DNA from 3 places in the Citrobacter sp. LST-B2 genome. Region 2 is predicted to be linked to each of the others. Evidence: predicted binding sites of a transcription regulator. Region 2 holds the regulator's gene; each other region holds the start of a gene.
What was found. Region 2 encodes LexA, which represses DNA repair genes until DNA is damaged. Its sites were predicted from a motif close to TNCTGTATGTACATACAGNA; they were not measured.
Positions count from the first base shown of each region.

Region 1: a site for LexA is predicted at 4,534-4,553, ahead of uvrB (excinuclease ABC subunit UvrB). Genes of this name have one in related genera too.
Region 3: a site for LexA is predicted at 7,773-7,792, ahead of metR (HTH-type transcriptional regulator MetR). Genes of this name have one in related genera too.

Region 1 is NZ_CP192598.1:1,674,353-1,684,646, forward strand. It holds gene bioA (adenosylmethionine--8-amino-7-oxononanoate transaminase) at 1-373, opposite strand, end outside; gene bioB (biotin synthase BioB) at 450-1,490, shown strand; gene bioF (8-amino-7-oxononanoate synthase) at 1,487-2,644, shown strand; gene bioC (malonyl-ACP O-methyltransferase BioC) at 2,628-3,383, shown strand; gene bioD (dethiobiotin synthase) at 3,376-4,062, shown strand; gene uvrB (excinuclease ABC subunit UvrB) at 4,627-6,648, shown strand; gene yvcK (uridine diphosphate-N-acetylglucosamine-binding protein YvcK) at 6,756-7,664, opposite strand; molybdenum cofactor riboswitch at 7,932-8,074, shown strand; gene moaA (GTP 3',8-cyclase MoaA) at 8,062-9,051, shown strand; gene moaB (molybdenum cofactor biosynthesis protein B) at 9,076-9,588, shown strand; gene moaC (cyclic pyranopterin monophosphate synthase MoaC) at 9,594-10,079, shown strand; gene moaD (molybdopterin synthase sulfur carrier subunit) at 10,072-10,294, shown strand, end outside.
Region 2 is NZ_CP192598.1:4,661,268-4,671,561, forward strand. It holds gene alr (alanine racemase) at 1-160, opposite strand, end outside; gene dnaB (replicative DNA helicase) at 256-1,671, opposite strand; gene ACQ0PY_RS22505 (quinone oxidoreductase) at 1,736-2,719, shown strand; gene pspG (envelope stress response protein PspG) at 2,899-3,141, opposite strand; gene dusA (tRNA dihydrouridine(20/20a) synthase DusA) at 3,275-4,270, opposite strand; gene ACQ0PY_RS22520 (conjugal transfer protein TraF) at 4,355-5,665, opposite strand; gene zur (zinc uptake transcriptional repressor Zur) at 5,947-6,462, shown strand; gene ACQ0PY_RS22530 (CsbD family protein) at 6,540-6,749, opposite strand; gene dinF (MATE family efflux transporter DinF) at 6,880-8,205, opposite strand; gene lexA (transcriptional repressor LexA) at 8,291-8,899, opposite strand; gene ACQ0PY_RS22545 (diacylglycerol kinase) at 9,022-9,390, opposite strand; gene plsB (glycerol-3-phosphate 1-O-acyltransferase PlsB) at 9,561-10,294, shown strand, end outside.
Region 3 is NZ_CP192598.1:4,957,855-4,968,148, forward strand. It holds gene ubiB (ubiquinone biosynthesis regulatory protein kinase UbiB) at 1-414, opposite strand, end outside; gene ubiJ (ubiquinone biosynthesis protein UbiJ) at 411-1,016, opposite strand; gene ubiE (bifunctional demethylmenaquinone methyltransferase/2-methoxy-6-polyprenyl-1,4-benzoquinol methylase UbiE) at 1,030-1,785, opposite strand; gene rmuC (DNA recombination protein RmuC) at 1,880-3,307, opposite strand; gene udp (uridine phosphorylase) at 3,461-4,222, opposite strand; gene ACQ0PY_RS23865 (dienelactone hydrolase family protein) at 4,483-5,292, shown strand; gene metE (5-methyltetrahydropteroyltriglutamate--homocysteine S-methyltransferase) at 5,359-7,620, opposite strand; gene metR (HTH-type transcriptional regulator MetR) at 7,856-8,809, shown strand; gene bioP (biotin transporter) at 8,697-9,596, opposite strand; gene yigL (sugar/pyridoxal phosphate phosphatase YigL) at 9,677-10,294, opposite strand, start outside.

The DNA of each region.
Region 1 (10,294 bases), 2.1 Mb from region 2:
GCAGCGCCATTTTCATCGCCACTTCCACCGCGACGGAACCGGAATCGGCGAGGAACACGCATTCCAGCGACGCGGGCGTCATGGCGACCAGTTTACGGCACAGGTTGACGGCGGGGGCATGCGTGATCCCGCCAAACATCACATGCGACATGGCGTCTATCTGCGTTTTCATCGCCGCATTGAGCTGCGGATGGTTGTATCCGTGAATCGCGGCCCACCACGACGACATGCCATCAATCAGGCGTTCACCGCTGGATAAAATCAGTTCGCAGCCCTTGGCCCGTTCAACAGGATAGACCGGTAGCGGGGAGGTCATAGAGGTGTAGGGGTGCCAGATGTGGCGCTGATCAAACGTGAGATCGTCCGTTGTCATAATCGACTTGTAAACCAAATTAAAAAGATTTAGGTTTACAAGTCTACACCCTTATCACCACAAAACGTATAAAATTATGACCACTCATTCTCGCTGGACGCTGTCGCAAGTCACCGAATTATTTGAAAAACCGCTGCTGGATCTGCTGTTCGAGGCGCAGCAAATCCACCGTCAGCATTTCGATCCTCGTCAGGTGCAGGTCAGCACACTGTTGTCGATCAAAACCGGCGCCTGCCCGGAAGATTGCAAATATTGTCCGCAAAGTTCGCGCTATAAAACCGGCCTTGAAGCTGAGCGGCTAATGGAAGTTGAGCAGGTGCTGGAGTCGGCGCGCCAGGCGAAGAACGCCGGTTCCACTCGTTTCTGCATGGGTGCGGCGTGGAAGAACCCGCACGAGCGCGACATGCCATATTTGCAGCAGATGGTTCAGGGGGTGAAAGCGCTGGGACTGGAAGCCTGCATGACGCTTGGCACACTTGATGAATCACAGGCGCAACGGCTGGCGGAGGCGGGGCTGGACTATTACAACCACAACCTCGATACCTCGCCGGAATTTTACGGCAACATCATCACCACCCGTTCCTACCAGGAGCGACTCGACACGCTGGACAAAGTACGCGAGGCCGGGATCAAGGTCTGTTCCGGCGGCATCGTCGGCCTGGGCGAAACGGTGACCGATCGCGCCGGGCTGCTCCTGCAACTGGCAAACCTGCCGACCCCGCCGGAAAGTGTGCCGATCAACATGCTGGTGAAGGTGAAAGGTACGCCGCTGGCAGATAACGATGACGTCGACGCATTTGATTTTATTCGCACCATTGCCGTGGCGCGCATCATGATGCCGACCTCGTATGTGCGCCTGTCTGCCGGTCGCGAGCAGATGAATGAACAAACGCAGGCCATGTGCTTTATGGCTGGCGCCAACTCTATTTTCTACGGCTGCAAACTGCTCACCACGCCAAACCCGGCAGAGGACAAAGATCTTCAGCTTTTCCATAAGCTGGGGCTGAATCCGCAGCAAACGGCGGTGCTCGCCGGGGATAACGAGCAGCGTGCGCGTCTGGAGCAGGCGTTGCTGACACCGGATACTGACGATTACTACAACGCGGCTGCCGTATGACCTGGCAACACAAAATCGACGATGCGCTGGCGGCGCGTCGTTCGGCGGATACGTTGCGCCGACGTTATGTGGTAGCACAGGGAGCCGGTCGCTGGCTGGAGACGAATGACCGGCGCTATCTCAATTTTTCCAGCAATGATTATCTGGGGTTGAGTCATCATCCGCATATCCTTCGCGCCTGGCAGCAGGGGGCGGAGCGGTTTGGCGTCGGCAGCGGCGGCTCGGGCCACGTCAGCGGTTATTCCATTGCCCATCAGCAACTGGAAGAGGAACTGGCCGACTGGCTGGGCTATCCGCGCGCGTTACTGTTTATTTCCGGTTTCGCCGCAAACCAGGCGGTGATTACCGCGCTGATGGAAAAGGATGACCGGATTGTCGCTGATCGTCTCAGCCACGCTTCGCTGCTGGAAGCGGCCAGTCTTTGCCCGGCGCAGCTTCGCCGTTTTACCCATAACGACGCCTCGCATCTCACGCGCCTGCTTGACGCCCCCTGTTCCGGGCGTCAACTGGTGGTGACCGAAGGCGTGTTCAGCATGGATGGCGACAATGCGCCGCTTGTGGACATTCAGCAGGCCGCACAGGCGCGTAATGCCTGGTTACTGGTGGATGATGCCCACGGCATTGGCGTCAGTGGAGAAGCGGGTCGCGGGAGCTGCTGGCAGCAGCGGGTAAAACCGGAGTTATTGGTCGTAACATTCGGCAAAGGCTTTGGCGTCAGCGGTGCGGCGATTCTGTGCTCTGAAAACGTTGCCGATTATTTGCTGCAGTTCGCCCGTCATCTGATTTACAGCACCAGCATGCCGCCCGCGCAGGCGATGGCGTTACAGGCGTCGCTTTCGGTGATTCGCAGTCAGGAAGGTGACGCACGCAGGGAGAAACTGACTGCGCTGATCCAGCGCTTCCGCTCGGCTATCAACCATCCCGATTTCATGCTGGCGCAGTCGCACAGCGCCATCCAGCCGCTGATTGTCGGCGAAAATGCGCGCGCATTGCAGCTGGCGGACACCTTGCGCCGTCAGGGATGTTGGGTCACGGCGATCCGTCCGCCGACCGTGCCCGCCGGGACAGCCCGTCTGCGACTGACCTTAACTCAGGCGCATGAGCCTGAGGATATCGACCGATTGCTGGAGGTGCTGCATGGGGCAGGTGAATAAACAGGCAATCGCGGCGGCGTTTGGTCGTGCGGCAGCGCACTATGAGCAGCATGCCACATTGCAGCGCCTGAGCGCCGACGCGTTGCTGGCACAACTGCCGGAACGCCCATTTTTACAGGTACTGGATGCCGGCTGCGGGCCGGGGCGTTTGAGTCGCTACTGGCGCGAGCTGGGGAGTCAGGTTACCGCGCTGGATCTCTCTGCCCGCATGCTGGACGAGGCGCGTCGCCAGGACGTGGCGCATCACTATCTCACCGGCGACATTGAGTCACTGCCGTTAGCCAGCGCAACGTTTGACCTGGCCTGGAGCAATCTGGCCGTGCAATGGTGTAACAGTCTGCATCAGGCGCTGAGCGAACTGTATCGGGTCGTGCGCCCCGGTGGCTGCGTGGCTTTCACCACGCTGGCCCAGGATTCGCTACCGGAGCTTCATCAGGCCTGGCGCGCGGTGGATGAGCGGGCGCACGGCAACCGGTTTTTATCCCGCGAGGCGCTGTGTGAAGCGATGCACGGCTGGCAAGGGCATCATCAATCAATCTCCCTGACGCTGGAGTTTGATGACGCCCTGAGCGCTATGCGCTCACTGAAAGGCATCGGCGCGACCCATTTGCACGAGGGGCGAGAGCCGCGCGTCTTAACCCGCTCGCAGTTGCAGCAGCTTCAACTGGCCTGGCCGCAGCGGCAGGGGAAATATCTGCTGACCTACCATCTTTTTGCAGGAGTGATTGCACGTGACTAAACGTTATTTTGTCACCGGTACCGATACGGAAGTCGGTAAAACCGTCGCCAGCTGTGCGCTGCTCCAGGCGGCGCGCAGTCTGGGTTATCGGACGGCCGGGTATAAACCTGTCGCATCAGGTAGTGACATGACGCCAGAGGGACTGCGCAACAGCGACGCCCTGGCGCTTCAGCGCAACAGCAGTCTGGCGCTGGACTACGCGGCGGTGAATCCTTACACCTTCGCGGAACCCACCTCGCCGCATATCATCAGCGCTGATGAGGGAAGGCCAATTCGTGCTGATGTGATGTCAGACGGCCTGCGCGCGCTGGACGCGCAGGCGGAGTGGCTGCTGGTGGAAGGTGCTGGCGGCTGGTTTACCCCGCTTGCGGAGGATTTTACCTTCGCTGATTGGGTGCAGATCGAGCGCCTGCCGGTGGTCCTGGTCGTCGGCGTGAAGCTGGGGTGTATAAACCATGCGATGCTGACCGCGCAGGCGGTACAGCAGGCAGGACTTCCGCTTGTCGGGTGGGTGGCGAATGACGTCACGCCGCCGGGAAAACGCCATCATGAGTATCTGGCGACGCTTAAGCGGGTCATCCCTGCGCCATTGTTAGGCGAAATCCCGTGGCTGGCGGCGGGAGCCGAAAATGCGGCCACAGGACAATATCTGGATCTCGCTTTACTCGCGGGTGAGTAAAAGGCGAAATTGCGAGCAAGATCTCGCCTGCCAGGGACACTTCTTTAGCTGATAAAAATCAAAATTTAGCGATAATTTTTTTTTATGTGCTGCCTGGTGGGTTGGACCGGGAATTTGCCAGGCGGCAGACCATATGGCCTGCAGGCAGTTATCCACCATTCCTGTGGATAACCTTGTGTATTAGAGTTAGAAAACACAAGGCAAGCGAGAGATTACGCGGCTTCCAGCCGAATTGGTGCGAAAGGCGTCTTTATAAAATATCCTTTAATTTACAGCGCGTTAGATAAAATCAATGGCTGTCATATTGTGGTCATTGAATGCAATAAAACTTTCATCACGTATCTTGACAATGTTAACGAAGTCAATGGTCTGGGGATAAACCCGCTTCATAGTGTAATATCTTGCCAGCGGTGAAATTATAGCCATCTCCGATCCGCTTTTATCATGCGTAACACAAATTTTATGAGGCGTTACTGTTTTTTCATCCAGTATATTTTACTGGCAATATTATCTTCTGCGAGTAAAATTACACACCTGCCCGCTCATTCCTTCAGGTAGCTGCTCATGAGTAAACCGTTCAAACTGAATTCCGCATTTAAACCTTCCGGCGATCAGCCTGAGGCGATACGCCGTCTGGAAGAGGGACTGGAGGACGGCCTGGCGCATCAGACGCTACTTGGCGTAACGGGGTCGGGGAAAACGTTCACCATTGCGAATGTGATCGCGGATTTGCAGCGACCGACGATGGTGCTGGCACCCAACAAAACGCTGGCGGCGCAGCTGTATGGTGAAATGAAAGAGTTTTTCCCGGATAACGCCGTCGAGTATTTCGTCTCCTACTACGACTACTATCAGCCGGAAGCGTATGTTCCCAGCTCAGACACCTTCATCGAAAAAGATGCCTCGGTGAATGAACACATCGAGCAGATGCGTCTGTCGGCCACCAAAGCGTTGCTGGAGCGTCGTGACGTGATCGTCGTGGCCTCCGTTTCTGCCATCTATGGTCTGGGCGATCCCGATTTATATCTGAAGATGATGCTGCACCTGACGGTGGGCATGATTATCGATCAGCGCGCCATTCTGCGGCGACTGGCTGAACTGCAATATACCCGTAACGATCAGGCGTTCCAGCGCGGGACTTTCCGCGTGCGCGGTGAGGTGATTGACATCTTCCCGGCGGAGTCTGACGACATCGCGCTGCGTGTGGAGCTGTTTGATGAAGAGGTGGAGCGTCTGTCGCTGTTTGACCCGCTGACCGGGCAGGTGGAATCCACTATTTCGCGCTACACCATCTACCCCAAAACGCACTACGTGACCCCCCGTGAGCGCATTGTGCAGGCGATGGAAGAGATCAAAGTCGAACTGGCTGAACGTCGCAAAATCCTGCTCGCCAACGACAAACTGCTGGAAGAGCAACGCCTGAGTCAGCGTACCCAGTTTGATCTGGAAATGATGAACGAGCTGGGTTACTGCTCGGGGATCGAAAACTACTCGCGCTTTCTGTCAGGACGCGGGCCGGGTGAGCCGCCGCCGACCCTGTTTGACTATCTGCCCGCTGACGGTTTGCTGGTGGTGGATGAATCCCACGTCACCATCCCGCAGATTGGCGGGATGTATCGTGGCGATCGGGCGCGTAAAGAGACGCTGGTGGAGTACGGTTTCCGTTTGCCATCGGCGCTGGATAACCGTCCGTTAAAGTTCGAAGAGTTTGAAGCGCTGGCTCCGCAGACCATATATGTGTCTGCGACGCCGGGCAATTACGAGCTGGAGAAATCGGGCGGAGAAGTGGTTGATCAAGTGGTGCGTCCGACAGGGTTGCTGGATCCGGTCATTGAAGTGCGACCGGTGGCAACGCAGGTGGACGATCTGCTCTCTGAAATCCGCAAGCGCGCAGAGATCAACGAGCGCGTGCTGGTTACCACGCTCACCAAGCGTATGGCGGAAGATCTCACCGAGTATCTGGAAGAACACGGTGAGCGGGTGCGTTACCTGCACTCGGACATCGATACCGTTGAGCGTATGGAGATCATTCGTGATCTGCGTCTGGGCGAGTTTGATGTGCTGGTGGGGATCAACCTGTTGCGCGAAGGTCTCGATATGCCTGAGGTGTCGCTGGTGGCGATTCTCGACGCCGACAAGGAAGGGTTCCTGCGTTCCGAACGTTCGCTGATACAGACCATCGGTCGTGCGGCGCGTAACATCAACGGGAAGGCGATTCTTTACGGTGACAAAATTACGGCCTCAATGGCGAAGGCGATTGGCGAAACCGAGCGTCGTCGCGAGAAACAGCAGCAGTACAATGAAGAACACGGCATTACTCCGCAGGGCCTGAATAAAAAAGTGGTCGATATTCTGGCGCTGGGGCAGAACATTGCGAAAACCAAAGCGAAGGGCCGAGGCAAATCGCGTTCCGCAGCGCAATCGGATGTGGTGGAACTGGACATGACGCCAAAAGCGTTGCAACAGAAGATTCACGAGCTCGAAGGGCAGATGATGCAGCATGCGCAGAACCTGGAATTCGAAGAGGCCGCGCAGATCCGCGATCAACTGCATCAGCTGCGTGAACTGTTTATTGCTGCGTCGTGAGAGATTGCCGGATGGCGGTGTAACCACCTTATCCGGCCTGTTCACTGGTAGTTTGCAGAGTAGATAAGCAGGCCTGGTGAACGTAGCGCCATCAGGCAATAAACCCTTTACCGCAGCGCCTGTACGGCTTTCTCCAGCGCGCTGTGCAATAACTGGCGGTCATGGCGATAGGGAATATCGCTGGCCTCCAGCACTTCCTGAATCACCACCCGGTCGCTGACCGCAGAGACATCTACCTTCGGCCCCACGATAACCGCATCAACGACTCTTTTGCCGACATACTGCTCCATAATGGTGAGCTTATCGATAAGCGTCAGGCTTGCGGCGGGGATGCTCAATTCCCGGCCCAGATTGCCGATGTAGACCATCGGCGCCTGCGTACGGCGCAGCGCCTGTGCGAGATCCTCCAGCAGCAGGATTGGCATCAGGCTGGTGTAAAAACTGCCCGGACCGATAATAATCAGGTCGGCATCGTTAATCGCCTGCACCGCTTCCCGGGTGGTGGGGACCTTCGGTGACAGCATCAGTTCCTGCAAGGGCGAGGTGAGCTGATCAATATTCACTTCGCCGTACACTTCATGCCCCTGATCGTCGATCGCCATCAGGTCAACTGGCAGCTCTGACATGGGGATTAAATGTGCGTCCACTTTCAGCAGATTACGAATTAAGTTGATGGCTTCCAGAGGCCGCACGCTCAGGTGGTCGAGCGCCTTTAACATCAGATTTCCGAGGTTATGGCCTGAAAGTTCACCATTACCGCCAAAACGGTATTCAAACATCGCGGAAGCGACGCTCGGTTCGGTAATCAACTGATTGAGACAGTTGCGCATATCGCCCCAGGCGATTCCCCCTTCCGAGCGGCGAATACGCCCCGTCGAACCGCCGTTATCGGTGGTGGTCACGATACCGGTGAGGCGTGAACCCAGGGAGGAGAGGGAAGAGAGAACGCGTCCTAATCCATGCCCTCCGCCGAGAGCCACGACACGATCCAGGTCAGCCAGCGTACGATTGCGCATAAAAGTTCCTGAAGTCAGATTTACCGCGCTACAGTAGCGCAAACAGGGGCTTTTCAGCAATTCGCTAACGGCAAGTTGAGAAAATAAATTCTGCCGCACTACTCCTTTAGGGGGGCGAATGCCTGACAGCGAAATGATGTACATCAATGCAAAAGTGCTATTTTTGCTTATTCTGTAACGAAATGGCACGATCATGGCGCTATATATATGATTATACATCGTTAAGTGTAAATAGCATTATGTTCGTTTACACGCTAGTATCGCCATAACCACAGTTAACACTCTAGCCTCTGCACCTGGGTCAAATGATACGGTGCTTTGGCCGTGACAACGCAAACGCATTGCCACCAGGGCGCAGGAAGAAATGACTTCGCCTCCCGTATTTGGAAAGGTGTACATGGCCACACAACTGACCGATGCTTTCGCGCGCAAGTTTTACTATTTGCGTCTGTCGATTACCGATGTGTGTAACTTTCGTTGCACATACTGTCTGCCGGATGGCTACAAGCCCGGCGGCGTCACCAATAAAGGTTTTCTCTCCGTCGATGAAATTCGTCGGGTGACTCGCGCCTTTGCTAACCTGGGCACCGAAAAAGTGCGCCTGACCGGTGGCGAACCTTCTCTGCGTCGTGATTTTACCGACATCATTGCCGCCGTGCGTGAAAACGAGGCGATTCGTCAACTGGCGGTGACCACCAACGGCTACCGTCTGGCGCGTGATGCCGCCCACTGGCGCGATGCGGGTTTGACCGGCATTAACGTCAGCGTTGATAGCCTTGATGCGCGTCAGTTCCACGCGATTACCGGGCAGGATAAATTCCAGCAGGTGATGGCGGGCATCGACGCCGCGTTTGATGCCGGTTTTGCAAAAGTTAAAGTCAACACCGTGCTAATGCGCGATGTGAATCATCATCAGCTCGATACTTTTCTTGGCTGGATCCAGACGCGTCCCATTCAACTGCGTTTCATCGAACTGATGGAGACGGGTGAGGGCAGCGAACTGTTCCGTAAACACCACATCTCCGGTCAGGTGTTGCGTGACGAACTGTTGCGTCGCGGCTGGATCCACCAGCTACGCCAGCGCAGTGACGGCCCGGCGCAGGTGTTCTGTCACCCCGATTATGAGGGTGAAATCGGCCTCATCATGCCGTACGAAAAAGATTTCTGCGCCACCTGCAACCGTCTGCGCGTCTCCTCCGTGGGTAAACTTCATCTCTGCCTGTTCGGCGAGGGTGGCGTCAGCCTGCGTGATTTGCTGGAAGACGATGGGCAACAAGACGCGCTCGAAGCGCGTATCTCGCTTGCGTTGCGTGAGAAAAAGCAGACCCATTTCCTGCACCAGAACAACACCGGTATTACCCAGAACCTCTCATACATCGGCGGTTAACGCCGCTTGAACAAGGAGTATTCCATGAGTCAGGTAAGCGCTGAATTTATCCCGACCCGCATTGCTATTCTGACAGTATCGAATCGCCGTGGCGAAGAGGACGATACCTCTGGTCATTTTCTGCGGGATTCCGCGCAGGAAGCGGGACATCAGGTTATCGATAAAGCAATTGTCAAAGAGAACCGTTACGCCATTCGCGCGCAGGTGTCAGCATGGATTGCCAGTGATGAGGTGCAGGTGGTGTTGATCACCGGCGGCACGGGCCTGACTGAAGGCGACCAGGCACCGGAAGCGCTGCTGCCGCTGTTTGATCGCGAAGTGGAAGGCTTTGGTGAAGTGTTTCGTATGCTGTCATTTGAAGAGATCGGCACGGCCACGCTGCAGTCGCGCGCAGTGGCGGGCGTGGCCAACAAAACGCTAATTTTTGCGATGCCGGGTTCCACCAAAGCCTGCCGCACGGCGTGGGACAATATCATCGCGCCGCAACTTGATGCCCGTACGCGTCCTTGTAATTTTCACCCACATTTGAAGAAATAATAAGTATGTCGCAACTGACTCACATAAACGCCGCCGGTGAAGCGCACATGGTGGATGTCTCCACAAAAGCGGAGACCGTACGCGAAGCGCGCGCCGAAGCCTTTGTCACCATGCGCAGCGAAACACTGGCCATGATTATCGACGGCAGCCACCATAAGGGCGATGTGTTCGCCACCGCGCGTATCGCCGGGATTCAGGCAGCAAAGCGCACCTGGGAGCTCATCCCGCTGTGCCATCCGTTGCTGTTGAGCAAAGTGGAAGTCCAGCTCCATGCACAGCCGGAACACAACCGTGTCCGTGTTGAATCGTTGTGTCGTCTTACCGGCAAAACCGGGGTGGAAATGGAAGCGCTGACGGCGGCGTCCGTCGCCGCGTTGACCATTTACGACATGTGCAAAGCGGTGCAAAAAGACATGGTGATTGGCCCGGTGCGCCTGCTGGCGAAAAGCGGCGGCAAGTCTGGCGATTTTAAGGCGGATTCGAATGATTAAGGTTTTGTTCTTTGCTCAGGTTCGCGAACTGGTTGGTACGGATACGCTGGACGTCGCGGCAGATTTCCCGACAGTGGAAGCGCTGCGTCAGCATCTGGCGACTAACAGCAACCGTTGGGCGCTGGCGCTGGAAGACGGCAAGCTGCTGGCGGCGGTAAACCAGACGCTGGTGAGCTTTGATCATCCGCTGACGGCGGGTGATGAAGTGGCTTTCT
Region 2 (10,294 bases):
CGTCAGCATCGGGGAGCGTTCGCGCGGTCTCTAACAGACCGTGTCCGTAAGCGTTCGCTTTCACGACCGCAACCAGCTTGCTGGCAGGCGCCAGTTCACGCAGACGTTGCAGGTTGTGTCGCAGAGCGCGGCGGTTAATAACTACAGTTGCCGCTTGCATTGTCATTCCTTGCCTTAATAAAGAAATAATCTTCTCAATCATTTGCGTCACAGCAAGACGGTCAACGCCGCTGCGGCACAAAGGATGACGAGGATTTACTCGTCGTCGTACTGCGGTCCCGCATAATTATCGAAGCGCGACCATTGTCCGTTAAAGGTCAGTCGCACGGTCCCGATGGGGCCGTTACGCTGCTTACCAATGATGATTTCCGCAATCCCTTTCAGGTCGCTGTTCTCGTGATAAACCTCGTCACGGTAGATAAACATGATTAAGTCGGCATCCTGTTCAATGGAGCCGGATTCACGCAGGTCGGAGTTGACCGGGCGCTTATCAGCACGTTGTTCCAGCGAGCGGTTAAGCTGCGACAGCGCCACGACCGGCACATGCAGTTCTTTTGCCAGCGCTTTCAGCGAGCGGGAAATTTCAGCAATCTCCAACGTACGGTTGTCGGACAGCGATGGCACGCGCATCAATTGCAGGTAGTCGATCATAATCAGCCCGATACCGCCATGTTCGCGAGCGATACGGCGCGCGCGGGAGCGCACTTCCGTTGGCGTCAGACCGGAGGAGTCATCAATATAGATGTTACGTTTTTCCAGCAGAATGCCCATCGTGCCGGAAATGCGCGCCCAGTCCTCATCGTCCAGTTGCCCGGTACGAATACGGGTCTGATCCACGCGGGACAGCGAGGCCAGAGAACGCATCATAATCTGTTCAGAGGGCATCTCAAGACTAAAGATAAGAACCGGTTTATCCTGCAACATCGCCGCATTTTCGACGAGGTTCATCGCAAATGTGGTTTTTCCCATTGACGGACGCGCCGCGACGATTATCAGATCCGAAGGCTGCAGGCCTGCGGTCTTTTTGTTGAGATCGTCATAGCCGGTGTTAACCCCCGTCACCCCGTCGTGCGGTTGCTGGAACAGTTGTTCGATACGCGCAACGGTCGCGTCGAGCACATCGGCAATGTTTTTCGGGCCTTCGTCTTTATTGGCGCGGCTTTCCGCGATTTTAAAGACGCGGGACTCGGCGAGATCGAGCAGATCCTCACTGGTGCGCCCCTGCGGATCAAAACCCGCATCCGCAATTTCATGGGCGACGGCAATCATGTCGCGCACCACCGCACGTTCGCGAACAATATCCGCATAGGCGCTGATATTCGCGGCACTTGGCGTATTTTTGGAGAGTTCAGCCAGATACGCAAAACCGCCGACGCTGTCCAGTTGCCCTTGCCGCTCCAGCGATTCCGCGAGCGTAATCAGGTCTATCGGACTGCCGGTTTCCTGCAACCGCCCCATTTCTGTGAAGATGTGACGATGTGGACGGGTATAAAAATCTTCCGCTACCACGCGCTCGGCGACATCGTCCCAGCGCTCGTTATCCAGCATTAAACCGCCCAACACCGACTGTTCCGCTTCAATCGAGTGCGGCGGTACTTTCAGTCCGGCAACCTGTGGGTCGCGATCACGGACATCAGTCTGTTGTTTGTTGAAGGGTTTATTTCCTGCCATAGTGAATGGAGTTACCGAGATAAAAGTGAGTTGACGCTAATCTTCCGATGATACTGGAGAAATCATGGCAACACGAATTGAATTTCACAAGCATGGTGGCCCTGACGTGCTTCAGGCCGTGGACTTTACCCCTGCCGATCCCGCAGCAAACGAAATCCAGGTCGAAAACAAAGCGATCGGCATTAACTTTATTGATACCTATATTCGCAGTGGGCTCTATCCGCCCCCCGCGCTGCCCAGCGGTTTAGGGACCGAAGCAGCTGGCATCGTCAGCAAAGTCGGCAACGGCGTCCGTCATATTAAAGCAGGCGATCGCGTGGTGTATGCGCAGTCCGCACTCGGCGCCTACAGTTCGGTCCACAACGTACCGGCCGATAAAGCCGCTATCCTGCCTGACGCCATCTCTTACGAGCAGGCTGCCGCCTCTTTCCTGAAGGGACTAACCGTTTTTTATCTGCTGCGCAAAACTTACGAAATCAAGCCCGACGAACCGTTCCTGTTCCATGCGGCCGCTGGCGGCGTAGGGCTGATTGCCTGTCAGTGGGCGAAAGCGCTGGGCGCGAAACTGATTGGCACCGTTGGCAGCGCGCAAAAGGCACAGCGAGCGCTGGATGCCGGCGCATGGCAGGTGATTAACTATCGCGAAGAGAACATTGTCGAACGGGTTAAAGAGATAACCGGCGGCAAAAAAGTCCGCGTGGTGTATGACTCGGTCGGTAAGGATACCTGGGAAGCCTCACTGGACTGTCTGCAGCGTCGGGGGCTGATGGTCAGTTTTGGCAACGCGTCAGGCCCGGTGACCGGCGTGAACCTGGGGATTCTGAATCAGAAAGGTTCGCTATACGCCACGCGCCCTTCTCTTCAGGGCTACATCACCAACGCGGAAGAGTTGACCGAAGCCAGTAACGAACTGTTTTCGCTGATCGCCAGCGGCGTGATCAAAGTGGATGTGCCAGACCGTCAGAAATATCCGCTGAAAGAGGCACGGCGCGCGCATGAAGTGCTGGAGAGTCGGGCAACGCAGGGTTCGAGTTTGCTGATCCCTTGATTCCCTTGCTCCTGAAAGAAATTGGGCTTCCCATTGGGAAGCCCTTTCTTTTTTAGTTCGGCTGTATGTAGGGTACAGCTCGATGAATCTGTTAGTCGCGCAATACTGACAGATTTGGTAGTCAATTCCTATTTGGTTCTGACGCCAAAGTTACAGGTTGTGACGCATCCCTCACATCTTTAGTAACGCCAACGGTTATTGCGCTGATATTGTGGGATTTTTGGCGACTTAATCGCTTTAATCACCCACACCACCGCAACAGCCAACAGCAACCACGGCAAGAGTTTGATCATCAGTGCAAACATGCCGCCAAGGAACATCACGAACGCGGCAACAACCAGCGCGGCCAGAATGCCCAATAGCGAGACGCCGGTGACCATCAGCATGATAAAGAAGCCAAGCACAAAAAGTAGTTCCAGCATGATGCTCTCCCATAATGAATTCCTGCCCAGACCATTACAAAAATCATGCCAAACTTAATTTCTTGATTTTTCAGCAAAACGCCCCGCAAAACTTTGCAGGGCGTGGTGAAATTGACTACTTTTTAGTGAAAATCTAACGCTTATCGGCCACCAGCTTCAGCGCATGCTCCAGCACATTAACATCGGCACCGGCTTTATGGGCGTTTTCGCTCAGGTAGCGACGCCACTGGCGCGCCCCCGGGATCCCCTGAAACAGCCCCAGCATGTGGCGCGTAATATGACCAAGATACGTGCCCTTGCTCAGTTCACGTTCGATATAAGGATACATGGCCCGCACCACCGTAACCGGATCGGCATCAGCAGTTGAGGAGCCAAATATTTCGCGATCGACAGCGGCCAGAATGCCAGGGTTCTGATAGGCTTCGCGCCCGACCATCACGCCGTCCATATGTTCAAGATGCGCCTTCGCCTGTTCCAGCGACGTAATGCCGCCATTAATGGACATCGTCAGCTGCGGGAAATCGCGTTTCAGTTGATATACACGCGGATAATCCAGCGGCGGGATTTCACGGTTTTCCTTCGGACTTAATCCGGAGAGCCAGGCCTTACGAGCGTGGATGATGAACATCTCGCACTCACCGCGACCAGACACCGTATTGATGAAATCGCAAAGAAATTCGTAGCTATCCTGATCGTCAATACCAATACGGGTTTTCACGGTCACCGGAATCGACACCACGTCACGCATCGCCTTCACGCAGTCTGCCACCAATTGCGCATTGCCCATCAGACAGGCGCCAAACATGCCATTTTGTACACGATCGGACGGACAGCCGACGTTGAGGTTGATCTCGTCGTAGCCGCGCGCTTCAGCCAGCTTCGCGCAGTGCGCCAACGCTGCCGGATCGCTGCCGCCTAGCTGCAGAGCGACCGGATGCTCTTCTTCGCTGTATGCCAGATAATCTCCTTTGCCATGAATAATCGCCCCCGTCGTCACCATCTCGGTATAGAGCAGCGTCTGGCGAGACAATAAGCGCAGGAAGTAGCGGCAGTGTCTGTCCGTCCAGTCGAGCATAGGCGCGATGGAAAAACGGTGAGCGGGAAAGGCAGATTGTGATTCTGGTGACATGGTGGTTTTTTGAGCATCCTGTAAATTGGGGGCGCTACTATAGCACAGGCAAAACCGGAGACGTAATGTCTCCGGTTATCCCCATCAGAACGTCACGCTGACCTGCGCGCCTGCGCCCCAGGTTTCGTCCTCGCCATACAGTCCCATCAAGTCAAGATGTACGCGGTTGAACGGGGCAAACCCGACGCCGCCGGTAAAGACGTTGCTGTCGTTATCTTTCACGTCAGCACGATAACCGGCACGCACGGCCAGCCAGTCGAGCGGCCGGACTTCAGCACCAACGCCGACATACTGTGAGTTTTCCTCGCTTTTGAAACCTTTGGTTTCGGTCAAATCACCGTCTGCACTCAGCGTCAGCAGCTCGTTTTGCCACGCCACACCGGCGGTGACCAGCGGGCGAATCTGGTACGTGTCTTTGTAGTTTCGCGTTTCACCCGTCATGCCGTGGGTGATAGTGATCGATTTGGTATCCAGATCGCGTGAAATGAGGTTCTGCCCGCTGATCCCCACCGTCCAGTGTTCACCAAAGTCCGCCGCAATCCCGGCGTCGACGTTAAAACCAGTGTCATCATTACGATAACGACTACTGTTCCAGTCGCTACTGTCGTAGTTATAGATAGAGGTGGTGTAATTGTAGAGCCAGGTTTTTTGCAGTTTTGGCGTAACGCCAATCGACACCGGCACATCGCCGAACGTAAACTGTCGGGCAACGGCGATACCATAATCTGAAACAATTGCCGCGCGTCCCGATGCCGTCGAGTTGAGGTGTTTGGTTATCTCATCTGAGCCTTCAATCGCCGCCTTCCCGGCTTCAACGAGCGCATAGGTATCGCTGCCCTCAATCCGGCGCAGATAGTCAATATCACCCTGATCAATGGATGAACTGACCCGTCCATGCGCATAGCCCTTCGCCACGAAAGCCAGGGAAAGCGTCTCATTGGGAATGCTCACCGCCAGTCCCGCCCCTGCACTGGCGCGTGCCGTTTTCCCTTTCAGGTATTCGAGTTCATCGGCAAGATCGCGTGCCGCGCCCTGAAACTGATTCAACACGCCGCGCGGGTTGAGCAAAACTTCCTGCGGCGTCAGATTATCAACCACCTCATCGTAGTAATCGATTTTGTCGCTGATCTCATCAATTTCATCCTGAAGATTATCTTTGTCGGTGATTTGTGCACCGACCGCCGGAAGAATCACGGTAACGCTGTCTTCAGGCTTCGCTTTCGCCAGCAACGCCGGGTTAATGAGAACCCCGCTACCATAATTTGCCGACGCCACGCCCGTTCCGCCCATCGCGTCGTTACGCGCTTCCGCCCAGGTATTCGCCGCGTTCGCCTGTTGGGAAACCAGGAACGAGACCGCAATTGCCACCACCGAAAAATTAAAATTTTTATTCACAGTAAACCTATTTTATTTGCAGGTGAAATAATGCCTCAGCCAGTATCAACGCGGCTGAGTAGGACTATTGCTGTGATAAAATGGGTGAAGATGACGCTATTCGCTCCATGCAGAACTTGCTGGAACGTTTTTATTATGTGACAGACATCAATATGTATAGAAGAGAATGCGAAACAGGGAAAGATTAGCAGGCGATTTATCGTGCCGGCCTGGATCTCGGCGTTTCTCCCATAACATGATAAAGTGAGGGTTTTCTTACTTCACGCGATCCGAGGTGCCCAATGGAAAAGACCACAACGCAAGAGTTGCTGGCGCAAGCTGAAAAACTGTGCGCGCAACGCAATGTGCGCCTGACCCCACAGCGCCTTGAGGTGTTGCGTCTGATGAGCCTTCAGGAAGGCGCAATTAGCGCTTACGATCTGCTCGACCTGCTGCGTGAATCAGAACCGCAGGCCAAGCCGCCAACGGTCTATCGCGCACTTGATTTTCTGCTTGAACAAGGGTTTGTGCATAAGGTTGAATCCACCAACAGCTACGTGCTGTGTTACCTGTTCGATCAGCCAACTCATACTTCCGCGATGTTTATCTGCGACCGCTGTGGTGCGGTGAAAGAAGAGTGTGCGGAGGGCGTGGAAGACATTATGCATATGCTGGCGGCGAAGATGGGGTTTGCCCTGCGCCACAATGTGATTGAAGCACACGGATTATGCTCAGCCTGCGTGGAAGTGGAAGCCTGCCGTCACCCTGGCGAGTGTCAGCACGATCATTCGATTCAGGTTAAAAAGAAACCCCGTTAAGGAAATGGGCGGCATGCTATGCCGCCCGAAGCAAACAGAGGGGCTTACATCCATGTACTCACGGGTATGAGGGTAGCTTACCAGCGATAGTCGTTGCGTTTTTCCCAGCTAACGACCTCTTTCTCCGCCTGGTCTTTCTCGTAACCATAACGTTCCTGAATCTTACCGACCAGTTGATCACGCTTACCTTCAATGACTGTCATATCGTCATCGGTCAGTTTGCCCCACTGCTCTTTCACTTTACCTTTAAATTGTTTCCAGTTACCGCCGGCTTCGTCTTTATTCATCATAAAGTCCTCTTTATTAGGCTGTGAATAGTGAGAGTAAACCGCCCAACTGCGTTCGTTTTCTGCTGGACGTGAGATTAAGTGTAGTCAGAGATTCTGGGTTCAATTCACTATTCAGAATCTTTAACCATCACGAAGCCGAAAACCAGGTCCCATTCCGCCAGTGGCGCCGCCAGATCCAGGCTAATGACAGTCCGCGCAGCGTCAGGAAAACCGCCAGCGCCAGCCACAAACCGTGATTCCCCAATACGGGGAGCGCCAGCAGGGTCAGCGCAAACCCGGCAGCCGCGACCGCCATACTGTTACGCATTTCAGCCGCCCGCGTTGCACCGATAAACATACCATCCAGCAGATAGCACCAGACGCCGACCAACGGCAAAATCACTTGCCAGAGCAGATAGCGATCGGCCAGTTGCTGGATTTGCGGAAGTGATGTCAGCAGCGCGACGATCTGTTCGCCCGCGAGCAGATAAACCACTGAGAACAGCAGTGCGACAATACCTGACTGACGGCACGCCGCGCGCCAGACCTCCAGCAACTGACTGCCATCGCGGGCGCCATAGGCCTGACCGGAATGCGCCTCCACGGCGTAGGCAAAGCCATCCAGCGCATAGGCCGTAAACGTCAGCAACGTCATCAACACGGCGTTAACGGCGATGATATCGCTACCCAGTCTGGCCCCCAGCACGGTAATGGCACCAAAACAGAGTTGCAGCAGCAGCGAACGCAGCATGATGTCGCGATTGAGCGCCAGAAGGCGACGAAAGTTGCCGCGCCAGGCCTGCCTGAGTATGACGAGAGAGACGCCCCGCAAGTGCAAGACCTTACGCACCATCAACAAACCGATCAGCAACGTCGCATATTCCGCAATCACCGTCGCCAGTGCGGCCCCCTGCACGTTCATATGCAGCCCCATTACCAGCCAGAGGTCGAGCACAATGTTCAGGATATTGCCGACAATCAGCAGGATCACCGGCGCACGCGCGTATTGCACGCCCAGTAACCAACCGAGCAGAACCAGATTCGCCAGTGACGCCGGCGCGCTCAGCCAGCGAATGGCCAGGAATCGCCTCGCCTGTTCCAGCACCGCTTCGCTGCCGCCAACAATGTGTAGCGCCAGGTCGATAATCGGCGTGCGGAAGATAACAATCAATGTCCCTGCGCCCAAAGCCAGGATCAGCGGTTGCACCAGAGCCCTCGCCAGCGCCTGAGGATTCTTCGCGCCGAATGCCTGCGCCGTCAGCCCGGTAGTGCTCATCCGTAAGAAGAGCAGTAGCATAAACAGAAAGCTGGTTGCGGTTGCGCCTACTGCCACACCGCCGAGATAGACGGGGCTGTCCAGGTGACCAATGACCGCCGTATCCACCAGTCCCAGCAGCGGAACGGTGATATTGGAGAAAATCATCGGTAAGGCGAGGCGCCAGAGTGCTTTGTCAGCAGAAGCAAAAAAAGGCATGGAGACGAGCCTGAGAAGAGGTCATAACGAGAGTGGTGAGAGTGCCGGATAACGACGTAAACGCCTTATCCGGCCTAAAGAAATACTACAGCCATTCACCATTACGGATGACGCCAACGGCCAGTCCTTCGATGGTAAAATTCTGTTCGCGAAGGTCAACCAGGATTGGTTTAAATTCGCTGTTTTCGGGCAGCAGTTCAACTTTATTGCCCTGTTTTTTTAGGCGCTTGACCGTCACTTCATCGTCGATACGCGCTACAACCACCTGACCGTTACGCACGTCCTGGGTTTTGTGTACCGCCAGCAGATCGCCATCCATAATGCCGATGTCTTTCATCGACATTCCGCTGACGCGCAGCAGGAAATCGGCGTTCGGCTTAAACAAAGATGGATCCACCTGATAATGGCCTTCAATGTGCTGCTGCGCCAGCAGCGGCTCGCCCGCCGCAACGCGACCGATGAGCGGTAACCCTTCCTCTTCTTCCTGCAGCAGTCGAATGCCGCGAGAAGCACCGGAGACGATTTCAATCGCCCCTTTACGTGCCAGCGCCTTCAGGTGTTCTTCAGCCGCGTTTGGGGAACGGAACCCCAAACGCTGTGCGATCTCCGCACGCGTCGGTGGCATACCTGTCTGGCTGATGTGATCCCGAATGAGATCAAACACCTCTTGTTGCCTGGCCGTTAACGCTTTCATTCCGCCCCCTGGGTGTATATACAGTTATGCTGTGAGTATATACAGCTAAAGGTGATTTTGGAACCACAAACTACACATTCGACAGCAGATTTAGCCGGTTATGGAATCAGGGTCGAAAAACGTTAGCGAAAATGTGGCCACAACAGGAGTCCCCAGGTGATCAGCGCCACAATGATAGAAAGCAGCACCGCCGCCGACCCCATATCTTTTGCGCGACCAGAAAGTTCGTGATAATCAGAGCCGATACGGTCCACTACCGCCTCAATGGCGCTGTTCAGGATTTCAACAATCATGACCAGCATGACAGAGCCTATCAGCAGAACGCGCGTAATGGCATCCACGTCCAGCCAGCAGGCGATAGCCACGGCCAGCAGCGCCGCCACGCTTTCCTGACGGAACGCGGCCTCGTTAATCCACGCGGCGCGAAAACCTTTCCAGGAATAGCCTGCAGCTTTGATAATTCGGGTGAATCCAGTGGTATTATTAGCCATTAAAAGAACCTTTTTGCATTATTGGCGTCAATGACATTGTCTTGTTAACTCATGTAATTCGAGTTAGGGCAACGCGGCGCGAAGTATGACGGGATAGACCAGAAATTCACATGACTTTCTGATATCCTTGCAACGCAATTGCATTATTAACCAGAGGCTTTACATCGTTTATGTCCGGCTGGCCACGAATTTACTACAAAATCCTGAATTTACCATTAAGTGTACTGGTAAAAAGCAAGTCTATTCCGGCAGATCCTGCCCCGGAATTGGGACTCGATACCTCTCGCCCAATTATGTACGTTTTACCGTACAACTCCAAAGCGGACTTGCTGACGCTGCGCGCGCAATGTCTGGCGCACGATCTCCCCGACCCGTTAGAACCGCTGGAGATCGATGGCACACAGTTGCCGCGCTATGTGTTCATTCACGGCGGACCGCGTGTCTTCACCTATTACACGCCGAAAGAAGAATCCATCAAGCTGTTCCATAACTATCTCGACCTGCATCGCAGCAATCCGGATCTGGATGTGCAAATGGTGCCGGTGTCGGTGATGTTTGGACGTTCTCCGGGTCGTGAAAAGGGCGAGGTTAACCCGCCGCTGCGCATGCTTAACGGCATTCAGAAATTCTTTGCCGTCTCCTGGCTTGGCCGCGACAGCTTTGTCCGCTTCTCGCCTTCCGTCTCTCTGCGCCGAATGGCCGATGAGCACGGCACGGATAAAACCATTGCGCAGAAACTGGCTCGCGTGGCGCGTATGCACTTCGCCCGTCAGCGCCTTGCCGCGGTGGGGCCGCGTTTACCTGCGCGTCAGGATCTCTTCAACAAGCTGCTGGCCTCCAAAGCAATTGCCCGCGCGGTAGAAGACGAAGCGCGCAGCAAGAAAATCTCCCATGAAAAGGCGCA
Region 3 (10,294 bases), 300 kb from region 2:
CACCTGAGCAATTGACGCCGACGCCAGCGGCTGAATCTCGAATTCATCAAACCAGGCTTCAACGGGCAGTCCGCCCATCGCTTCTTCGATTTGCGCTTTCGCCAGCTTGCCATCGAAGGGGGCGACTTTGTCCTGTAACAACGCCAGTTGATCGGCGATATGCGGAGGGAAGAGATCGCGGCGAGTTGAGAGCATTTGACCAAACTTGATCCACACCGGCCCTAACTCCTGCAGAGCCAGTCTCAGTCGCTCTCCCAATAATTTGTCTTTATGCCGGTTTGGCATCCAGAACAGGCAGTAACGCCATAACCGCAGCGGCAGCGTGATCCGCATTTTGGGGATGAGTTCATCAAGTCCGTAACTTAAAAAAGTGCGAATGATGAAATACAGGCGCCGTACTTCACCTGGCGTCATTTAGCCTCCAGTTTTTCCAGCCGCCGGGTCAGCGCATCGACAGCGCGTTCCACCGCTGCCGTTTCTTCCGCGAACCAGGCAACCTCTAACGGTCCGGGTGCCATTCGCCACTCTTCCGTAATGGCTTCGGCAACATAACGTTGCTGACGTTGGATCCCGTGACGGAGAAATTTTGCCCCGCCGCGCAGGGCTTTGCTGATCCCTTCCGCCGCGATGTCGCCGGTATAAGGCGCCAGCAGTTCAGCAGGATCGAATTCCGCCAGGTCGGCAAGGGCAACGAAATTTTGCACAACCTGAATATCACCCTGCACTTCCAGTTCGCCACTGCGAATCAGCGCAGCCAGTTGCTGGCGGTCACGTAATTTTGGCAATACGCTGGCATGAGTGATCACCGTACAATCGGCCTCGCCAGCCCACTCGCCCAGCACGTCAACCTGGCGTTCGCTGAACAGCAGAATTAATGATGTCGAAAAGCCTTTTAGCTCTACACGCAGCACTTTTCCCAGCAGACGCGCTCGCGCCGTTTTCAACGCCGGCGAACGATACAGGAATGAATTAAGCAAACTTTCCATTCCTGCAGTCACTAAGGGTTTAAAAGGCATCCCCGTTCTCCTGTCAGAACTTATAGCCACGATGTAGCGCAACCACACCCGCTGTCAGGTTGTAATAGTCGACACTTTCGAACCCGGCGTCCTGCATCATCGCTTTCAAGGTGTCCTGATCGGGATGCATACGGATGGATTCCGCCAGATAACGATAGCTATCGGCATCATTGGCGACCATTGAACCGATACGCGGCAGGATATGGAACGAGTAGGCGTCGTACGCTTTGCTCAGTGGCTCGATAATCGGTTTAGAGAATTCCAGCACCAGCAGACGACCACCTGGCTTCAGGACACGGAACATCGAGCGCAGGGCTTTGTCTTTGTCCGTGACGTTACGCAAACCGAAGGAAATAGTGATGCAGTCAAACGTATTGTCCGGGAACGGCAGCGCTTCCGCATTGGCCTGAACATATTCTACGTTGCCAATCACGCCGATATTGCGCAGCTTTTCACGACCCATTTTGAGCATTGAGTCATTGATGTCAGCCAGAATCACCTTGCCGGTCTCCCCGACCAGACGGGAGAATTTAGCCGTCAGATCGCCGGTTCCCCCGGCTAAATCCAGTACTGTCTGACCACGGCGGACGCCGCTACAGTCGATGGTGAAGCGCTTCCACAAACGATGGATGCCAAAAGACATCAAATCATTCATAACATCATATTTTGATGCCACAGAATGAAAAACGTGGGCCACCATGTCCGCTTTATGCTCTTTAGCGACAGTCTGAAAACCAAAGTGCGTCGTTTCTTGTGAATTATCCACCATCTCAGTGCCTGCTCATCAAAAAATTGTTCGAGAAGTGTAACAGATTGGGGCGCATTGCCCTACCCTTCTGCCCGTCCGGGTTACTCCGAACGGACTAATTCGATTGCTGCTTTATCCCGTCATCGTCGGAATAAGATGCATCTTCCTGCTCTTCAGGTACCGATCGCAACCGATACTCTTCATCCTGCGTTGTGGCCTGTTCCGCCAGTTCAGGGTTAATCTCGCGCTTAATTTCTACCCCTAAGCCGCGAAACGCTTCGGCCTGTGCCAGCACGTTGCCGCGCCCCGACGACAGCTTTTTCATCGCCTGACGATAGTTATCCTGCGCTTTGTCCAGACTCTGTCCGATGGAGGACATATCGTCGACAAACAGCCGCATCTTGTCATAGAGCTTACTCGCACGGTCCGCAATCTGTTGCGCATTACGGCTTTGATGTTCGTAACGCCAAAGATTCGCAATGGTTCGCAACGCCACCAGTAATGTCGTGGGACTGACCAGCATAATATTGTTTTTAAGCGCTTCAGTAATCAGTTCGGGCTGTCGGTCGAGCGCTAACAGAAACGCGGGCTCCACCGGAATAAACATCAGCACGTAATCCAGCGTGCGCAGCCCCGGAAGTTGCTGGTAGTCCTTACGTCCCAACAGGCGAATATGGTTACGCACCGAAGCAATGTGTTCCTGAAGCGCGCTTTCGCGGGTGTAATCGTCTTCCGCATTAAAATAGCGCTCATAGGCCACCAGCGTCATTTTGGCGTCGATCACCACATCTTTTCCCTGCGGTAAACGTACAATTACGTCGGGCTGCATGCGGGAACGAACGTCATTCTCGATACTGACCTGCGTTTCGTACTCATAACCTTCACGCAGTCCGGATGCTTCCAGCACACGGGTGAGTACGACTTCGCCCCAGTTCCCCTGCGTTTTATTATCGCCTTTTAGTGCACGCGTCAGGTTGACCGCTTCCTGGGCCATTTGTGCATTAAGCTGTTGGAGATTGCGAATTTCATGCGCCAGGGTGTGACGTTCTCGCGCTTCCTGACCAAAGCTGTCCTGAACCTGGCGACGGAAACCGTCCAGTTGTTCACGCAGCGGCGTCAGCAGACCATTCAGGCTCTGTCGGTTTTGCTCATCAACCCGGCGATTGCTTTGCTCAAAGATTCGGTTTGCCAGGTTTTCAAACTGTTCGCTCAGACGCTGCTCGCTGTTGATCATCTGGCGAATTTTATCTTCCGCATGCTGCTGTGTGGCTTCCATTCGCGTGGTCACTTCACGCAGATCCGCTTCCAGCGAGGTGTTAATGCTGCGCAGGCTACGTAATTCGTTATTGAGCAACTCGCACTCATCACGCCAGTGTTCACTTTGGGCAAGCTGTTGTTTGGCAGCACTTAATGCCGCAACCATCTCTTCACGTTCAGCGAATTGTTCGGCTTTCTGTTGCGCATGCTGATAGCTGGCTATCAGCCAGCCAAGCGCAATGCCCACCAGCGCAATAACCGCATAAATGATGATTGAGATATCCAAAATGCCTCCCGACGCCATACATCACCCGCACAAAATAGAATTGTGCTGTATAAACGTCCAGTTTTAAAGAACTTTCCTGCGAGGCGGTACGCAAATAATCGCGTAAAAGCAAAAGGCCGAACGCGTCGGCCTTGTTTACGGAAGAGAAGAGAATTAGATGAGACGACGTGCCGCTTCCACCACGATTTTCACCGCATGGCTTTCAGTTTGTTTCATCGTCTCCGCATTCGGGATCTCTTGCTGGGTGCGGTTGACGATTACCCCCGCAACCATCCCGGCGCGCAGGCCCTGGCTTGCACACATGGTCAGCAGCGTGGCGGACTCCATTTCGTAGTTCATCACGCCCATTGACTGCCACTCTTCCATGGAGCCTTTGAAACGACGTACTACGCGACCGGAGAAAGTGTCGTAACGTTCCTGGCCTGGGTAGAAGGTGTCAGAAGATGCAGTTACGCCCACGTGAGTTGTGGCACCGATGGATTTTGCCGCTTCAACCAGCGCGGTGGTGCATTCAAAGTCAGCGACTGCCGGATACTCCATCGGCGCAAAGTGCAGGCTCGCACCATCCAGACGAACGGACGCCGTGGTGACCAGAACATCGCCGACATTGATATGCGGCTGAATGGCCCCCGTGGTGCCAATACGCAGGAAAGTACGAATGCCCAACTGAGCCAATTCTTCCACCGCTATAGAAGTTGATGGGCCGCCGATACCGGTCGAGCAGACGATGACGGCTTTACCGTCCAGCTCTGCGCGCCAGGTAGTGAATTCACGGTGAGATGCCAGTTTAACCGGCTTCTCCATCAGCGCGGCGATCTTTTCTACACGTTCCGGATCGCCAGGGACGATAGCCAGCGTAGCCCCTTGTAAATCGTTCTTGGTGAGGCCGAGATGAAAAACGTCAGACCTGGACATATAAAACTCCTCTGTGATTCGGTTTTTGTCAGAAGAAGCAAAAAGACACTTTACCGAAGGACTTAAGATATTTTCGTGACCGCTATCACCATGATGCAATTCATTTGCATGAATTTACCTACAAAAAGTGATCAACATCACATCAATAGCCCAACTTTCTCTTTCTTTGCACAAAAAGCGAGCCGTTTGAGGCAGTGTGAATGGTTAAAGGCTGTCTATAGTTAATAGTGCGCTATTTTTCTAAGGGTACGGAGAATACCATGACATCAACACCACAAACCGGTTTTGCACCTGCAGCATCCCCTATTGCCTCTACCTCAGTGCATACCCCGGACGACGCCATCGTCGCGGGTTTTACGTCAATCCCTTCTCAGGGGGACGAGATGCCGGCGTTTCACGCCCGGCCGAAAAAGAGCGATGGCCCACTGCCTGTGGTCATTGTAGTGCAGGAAATCTTTGGCGTGCATGAACATATCCGCGACATCTGCCGTCGTCTGGCGCTGGACGGCTATTTGGCTATCGCGCCAGAACTCTACTTCCGCGAAGGCGATCCCAATGATTTCGCCGATATTCCCACGCTATTGAGCGGTCTGGTGGCGAAAGTGCCGGATTCTCAGGTTCTGGCCGATCTGGATCACGTCGCCAGTTGGGCGTCCCGCAACGGTGGCGATGTTCATCGTCTGATGATCACTGGCTTTTGTTGGGGCGGACGTATTACGTGGCTGTACGCGGCGCATAACCCGCAACTGAAAGCCGCTGTAGCCTGGTATGGGAAGTTGGTTGGCGATAAGTCGTTGAATTCGCCGAAACATCCTGTCGATGTGGCGACCGATCTGAACGCCCCGGTGCTGGGTCTGTACGGCGGTCAGGATAACAGTATTTCACAGGAGAGCGTGGAGACCATGCGCCAGGCCTTACGCGCCGCTAACGCCAATACGGAGATTGTTGTCTATCCTGATGCCGGTCATGCCTTCAATGCCGACTACCGCTCGAGCTATCACGAAGAATCTGCCAAAGACGGCTGGCAAAGAATGCTGGCGTGGTTTGCACAGTACGGAAGTAAGAAATAACGCAGGTCTGAACCGCCCCCCGACAACAGGCCCGGTGGCGACTTCGCCTTACCGGGCCCAGGAAGATCACGCCTGACGCAGATTCTGCGCGGCTTTCACCATGTTCGCCAGCGCGGCGCGGGTTTCCGGCCAACCGCGGGTTTTCAGGCCACAGTCCGGGTTCACCCACAGGCGTTCAGCCGGGATACGTTGTGCCGCTTTTTGCAACAGCGCCTCAATCCACTCTACGCTCGGGACATTCGGCGAGTGAATGTCATACACGCCCGGTCCGATTTCGTTCGGATAGTCGAACTCTTCGAACGACTCCAGAAGCTCCATGTCGGAACGTGAGGTCTCAATGGTGATCACGTCAGCATCCAGCGCGGCAATAGAATCCATGATGTCGTTAAACTCGCAGTAACACATGTGGGTGTGGATCTGGGTATCATCTTTCGCCACCGCCGCGTTGATACGGAACGCTTCCACGCCCCACGCCAGATAAGCCGCCCAGTCGCTACGACGCAACGGCAGCCCTTCGCGTAGTGCGGGTTCATCAATCTGAATGATGCCAATGCCTGCCGCTTCCAGATCCGCCACCTCATCACGCAGTGCCAGCGCGATCTGTTTGGCGATGGTTTCGCGGGTGACGTCTTCACGCGGGAAGGACCAGCAGAGAATGGTCACCGGGCCGGTCAGCATGCCTTTTACCGGTTTGTCAGTCAGCGACTGAGCATACTTCGCCCATTCTACGGTGATCGCTTCTGGACGGCTGACGTCGCCGATCACCACCGGCGGTTTCACGCAGCGAGAGCCGTAACTCTGCACCCAGCCATTCTGGGTGAAAACAAAACCATCGAGGTGCTCACCGAAATATTCCACCATGTCGTTACGCTCGGCTTCACCGTGGACCAGCACGTCCAGGCCTAAGCGTTCCTGCTCAACAATCGCTTGCTTAATATGCTCCGCGATGCCAGTGCGATAGTTGTTAGCATCAAGCTGACCTTTTTTGAAGTCCAGACGCAGGCCGCGGATTTCAGTAGTCTGCGGGAAAGAACCGATAGTGGTCGTCGGCCATGCAGGCAGGTTGAAGCGCGCACGCTGAGCTTCAGCGCGCACTTCGTACGGGTTCGCCCGCTGGCTGTCCTGCGCGGTGATGGCCGCCAGACGTTTTTCCACTGCTGCATTGTGCACACGGGTCGAGTGGCGACGCGCCTGAATCGGTGCGCTCCATTCGGCGATGGCGGCGGTATCGCCGCTGTTCAGCGCATCGCGCAGCAGCGTCAGTTCACCACACTTTTGCAGGGCGAAGGCAAACCAGCTCTTCACTTCCGCATCCAGACGCGTTTCAACGCTCAGGTCGATCGGGCTGTGCAGCAATGAGCAGGACGAGGCCACCCACAGATCGCGAAGGCCTACGATATCTTTAATCTGGGCATATTTTTCTGTCAGATCGGCACGCCAGACGTTGCGTCCATTGACCAGACCGGCAGACAGCAGCCAGTCAGTCGGCAGGCGTTTGTGCAGCGCTGTCACGTCATCTTTACCGTGGACCAGGTCAACGTGGAGTCCCTGTACCGGCAGCGCGGCAATGGTATCAAGGTTAGGCGTTACACCTTCAAAGTAGGTGGTCAGCAGCAGTTTCACCTGCCCGGAAAGCGCATCGTAGGCCGGTTTGAAGGCGTTCAGCCACGTCTGCGGCAGTTCCAGCACCAGCGCGGGTTCGTCGATCTGCACCCACTCGATGCCGCGTTTTGCCAGTTCCGCCAGCACCTGCTGGTAAACCGGCAGAATGTCTTTCAGCAGGCTCAGGCGATCGAACGACTCGCCCTTTACTTTGCCCAGCCACAGGTAAGTGACCGGGCCGAGCAGCACAGGTTTCACCTTGTGACCCAGCGCCAGCGCTTCGTCTACTTCATCCAGCAGTTGTGTCCAGGTCAGTTTGAACTGCTGACCCTTAACGAACTCCGGCACCATATAGTGATAGTTGGTGTTAAACCATTTGGTCATTTCTGCCGCCGCAGCCGGTTCGCCGGTCGGCGCACGACCGCGACCAATGCGGAACAGGGTGTCGATATCGACGGAACCATCTTTGTTCTGATGACGCGCCGGGACGTTACCGAGCAGCAGGCTGGTGGTCAGAACATGGTCGTACCAGGCAAAATCGCCGACCGGCAGTAGATCGATACCTGCCTGCTTTTGCTGATCCCAGTGACGCGCCCGCAGTTCGCGGCCCACCGCCAGCAGTTCTTCACGGGTCACATTACCCGCCCAGTAGCCCTCTTGCGCTTTTTTCAGCTCGCGACGCAGGCCAACACGAGGGAAACCGAGGGTGTGATTCAGTATTGTCATTTTACTTCCTCTAATTATATGTAAATCCTATGGATTTTTAATTCAGGGAAGGTGGCAAGTTTGCTCATCCCCGGGAGCTTACATCAGTAAGTAACCAGGGCGGGGAAACGCAGCCAACGCACCATAAATTTAAAATACGAAGGATTTTGGACGTCTGGATGTTTACACATCCATATTTGACAGTTACTGTATATTCCTCAAGCGCAATTTGTTCATGCCGAAGTGAAGGACTTTCATGATCGAGATTAAACACCTGAAAACGCTCCAGGCGTTGCGGAATACCGGGTCACTGGCAGCCGCCGCGGCGACGCTGCATCAGACCCAATCCGCCCTGTCTCACCAGTTCAGCGATCTGGAACAGCGCCTTGGCTTTCGGCTATTCATACGTAAAAGTCAGCCGCTGCGTTTCACCCCACAGGGTGAGATCCTGTTGCAACTGGCCAGTCAGGTTCTGCCACAAATTAACCGCGCGTTGCAGGCCTGCAACGAACCACAACAAACCCGTCTGCGTATCGCCATTGAGTGCCATAGCTGTATTCAGTGGTTGACCCCGGCGCTGGAAAACTTCCGCGCCAAATGGCCGCAGGTGGAGATGGATTTTAAATCCGGCGTGACGTTTGACCCCCAACCGGCGCTCCAGCAGGACGAGCTCGATCTGGTGATGACCTCTGACATTCTGCCGCGCAGCGGGCTGCATTATTCTCCGATGTTTGATTTTGAAGTTCGCCTGGTGCTGGCACCCGAGCATCCGCTGACCAGCAAAACGCAGATCACCCCGGAAGATTTAGCCAGCGAAACGCTGCTGATCTATCCGGTACAACGCAGTCGACTGGACGTCTGGCGTCATTTTCTTCAGCCCGCAGGGGTCAGCCCGTCACTGAAAAGCGTGGATAATACTCTGCTGTTGATTCAGATGGTGGCGGCAAACATGGGCATTGCTGCCCTGCCGCACTGGGTCGTGGAGAGTTTTGAACGCCAGGGTCTGGTGGTGACCAGAACCCTGGGAGAGGGCTTATGGAGCCGCCTGTACGCCGCCGTGCGTGATGGCGAGCAGCGCCAGCCGGTGACTGAGGCGTTTATTCGATCGGCGCGCAATCACGCCTGCGATCATCTGCCGTTTGTTCGGAGCGCGGAGCGACCCACTTTCGATGCACCCACAGTGAAGCCAATATCACCATCGCACCAGTAATAAAACTTGGCCAGTGAGGCTGTTGGTGCCAGATAGCCAGGTTGACCAGCAGCCCTGCGGGCACATGCATATTGTTCATAATACCCAGCGTCCCCGCATCAACCTGTGTCGCGCCGTAGTTCCACATAAAGTAGCCGATGCCTGAAGCGGCCACGCCCAGGAACACCAGAATTCCCCACTGGAGCGTGGTTTCCGGCATTTTCTGCGCATTGCCCAACAAGAACCAGGCAACTACCGCCACCAGAAATGCGCCGATGTAAAACCATGCAAAGGCGTTATGCTGGGGCATCGGGCGCGTCTCCATCAGGCGTTTATAGCCCACCATCCCGATGGCAAAACTGATGTTGGAAAGCTGTACCAGCAGCAGACCAGTCCAGAAGTGATCGGTCACCTGGTCATAACGAATAATCCCTGCGCCAATCACCGCCAGCAGCGCGCTAAACGCATACCCCCAGCGCAGCCGCCGTTTACTCATCAGATCGTAAATCAGCGTGATATAGAGCGGCGTCAACACGGTAAACAGCAGCAGTTCAGAGACAGTCAGATAGAGATAAGCGTGGAAACTCAGCATATACATGATGCCAAGCTGCATGGCTCCCACCAGCATATAAAGCCCGATAGTTTTCAGGCTGTGCCCGCGCGTACACAGGAAAGGCAGGAATACCAGCGCCGCCAGACCGACCCGAACCAACACGGCAAAGTAGCTATCGACGTGCCCGGCAAGGTATTCCCCGAACAGGCTGAAGGAGAAAGCCCACAGGATCGTGGTAATGATCAGTAACGCCACAATGGATATCTCGTAGAATATGGAGTATCCATTGTAGCGGAGAGTTAAGTTGACAACTGATTAATTAATCAGCATTCATCTTAGCGTAAGAAGAGATCGCGCAGATAATGCGGCACCGCATCGTCGATATTAGAGCCGATCACTTCCAGTTCCGGATGCAGATCCTTCAGGCGTTGATGCGCCCCGGCCATAATGCAGCCTTTGCCTGCCATTGACAGCATTTCAGCGTCGTTCATCCCGTCGCCAAAGGCGATGCAGTCTTTGAGGCTGTAACCCATCGCGTTGGCGACCGCCTCCAGCGCATGGCCTTTCGACACGCCGCCCGCCATCACTTCCAGACAGGTGAGCGTGGAGAAGCTCACGTTCACCCGATCGCCCCAGCGCGCATTAATAGCCTGTTCCAGCGGCAGCAGGACGTCATGAGAATGACTGGTGAAGAACACTTTGCTGACGCCTTCCGGCTCCAGTAAACCCGGTTCAAACAGCGAGTAATGGAACACCGCCTCTTTGAAAAATCGCATTTCATCCGGACGATGGCGGTTCATAAACCATTCGTCATCGCGATAGACGTTAGTGATGATATCCGGGTTCGCGTTCACCACCCCAAACAGATCGCTGGCAATATCGCGGTCCAGATTATGGGTAAACACCAGATTGCCATCCATATCATGCACACGCGCGCCGTTGGAGGTAATCAT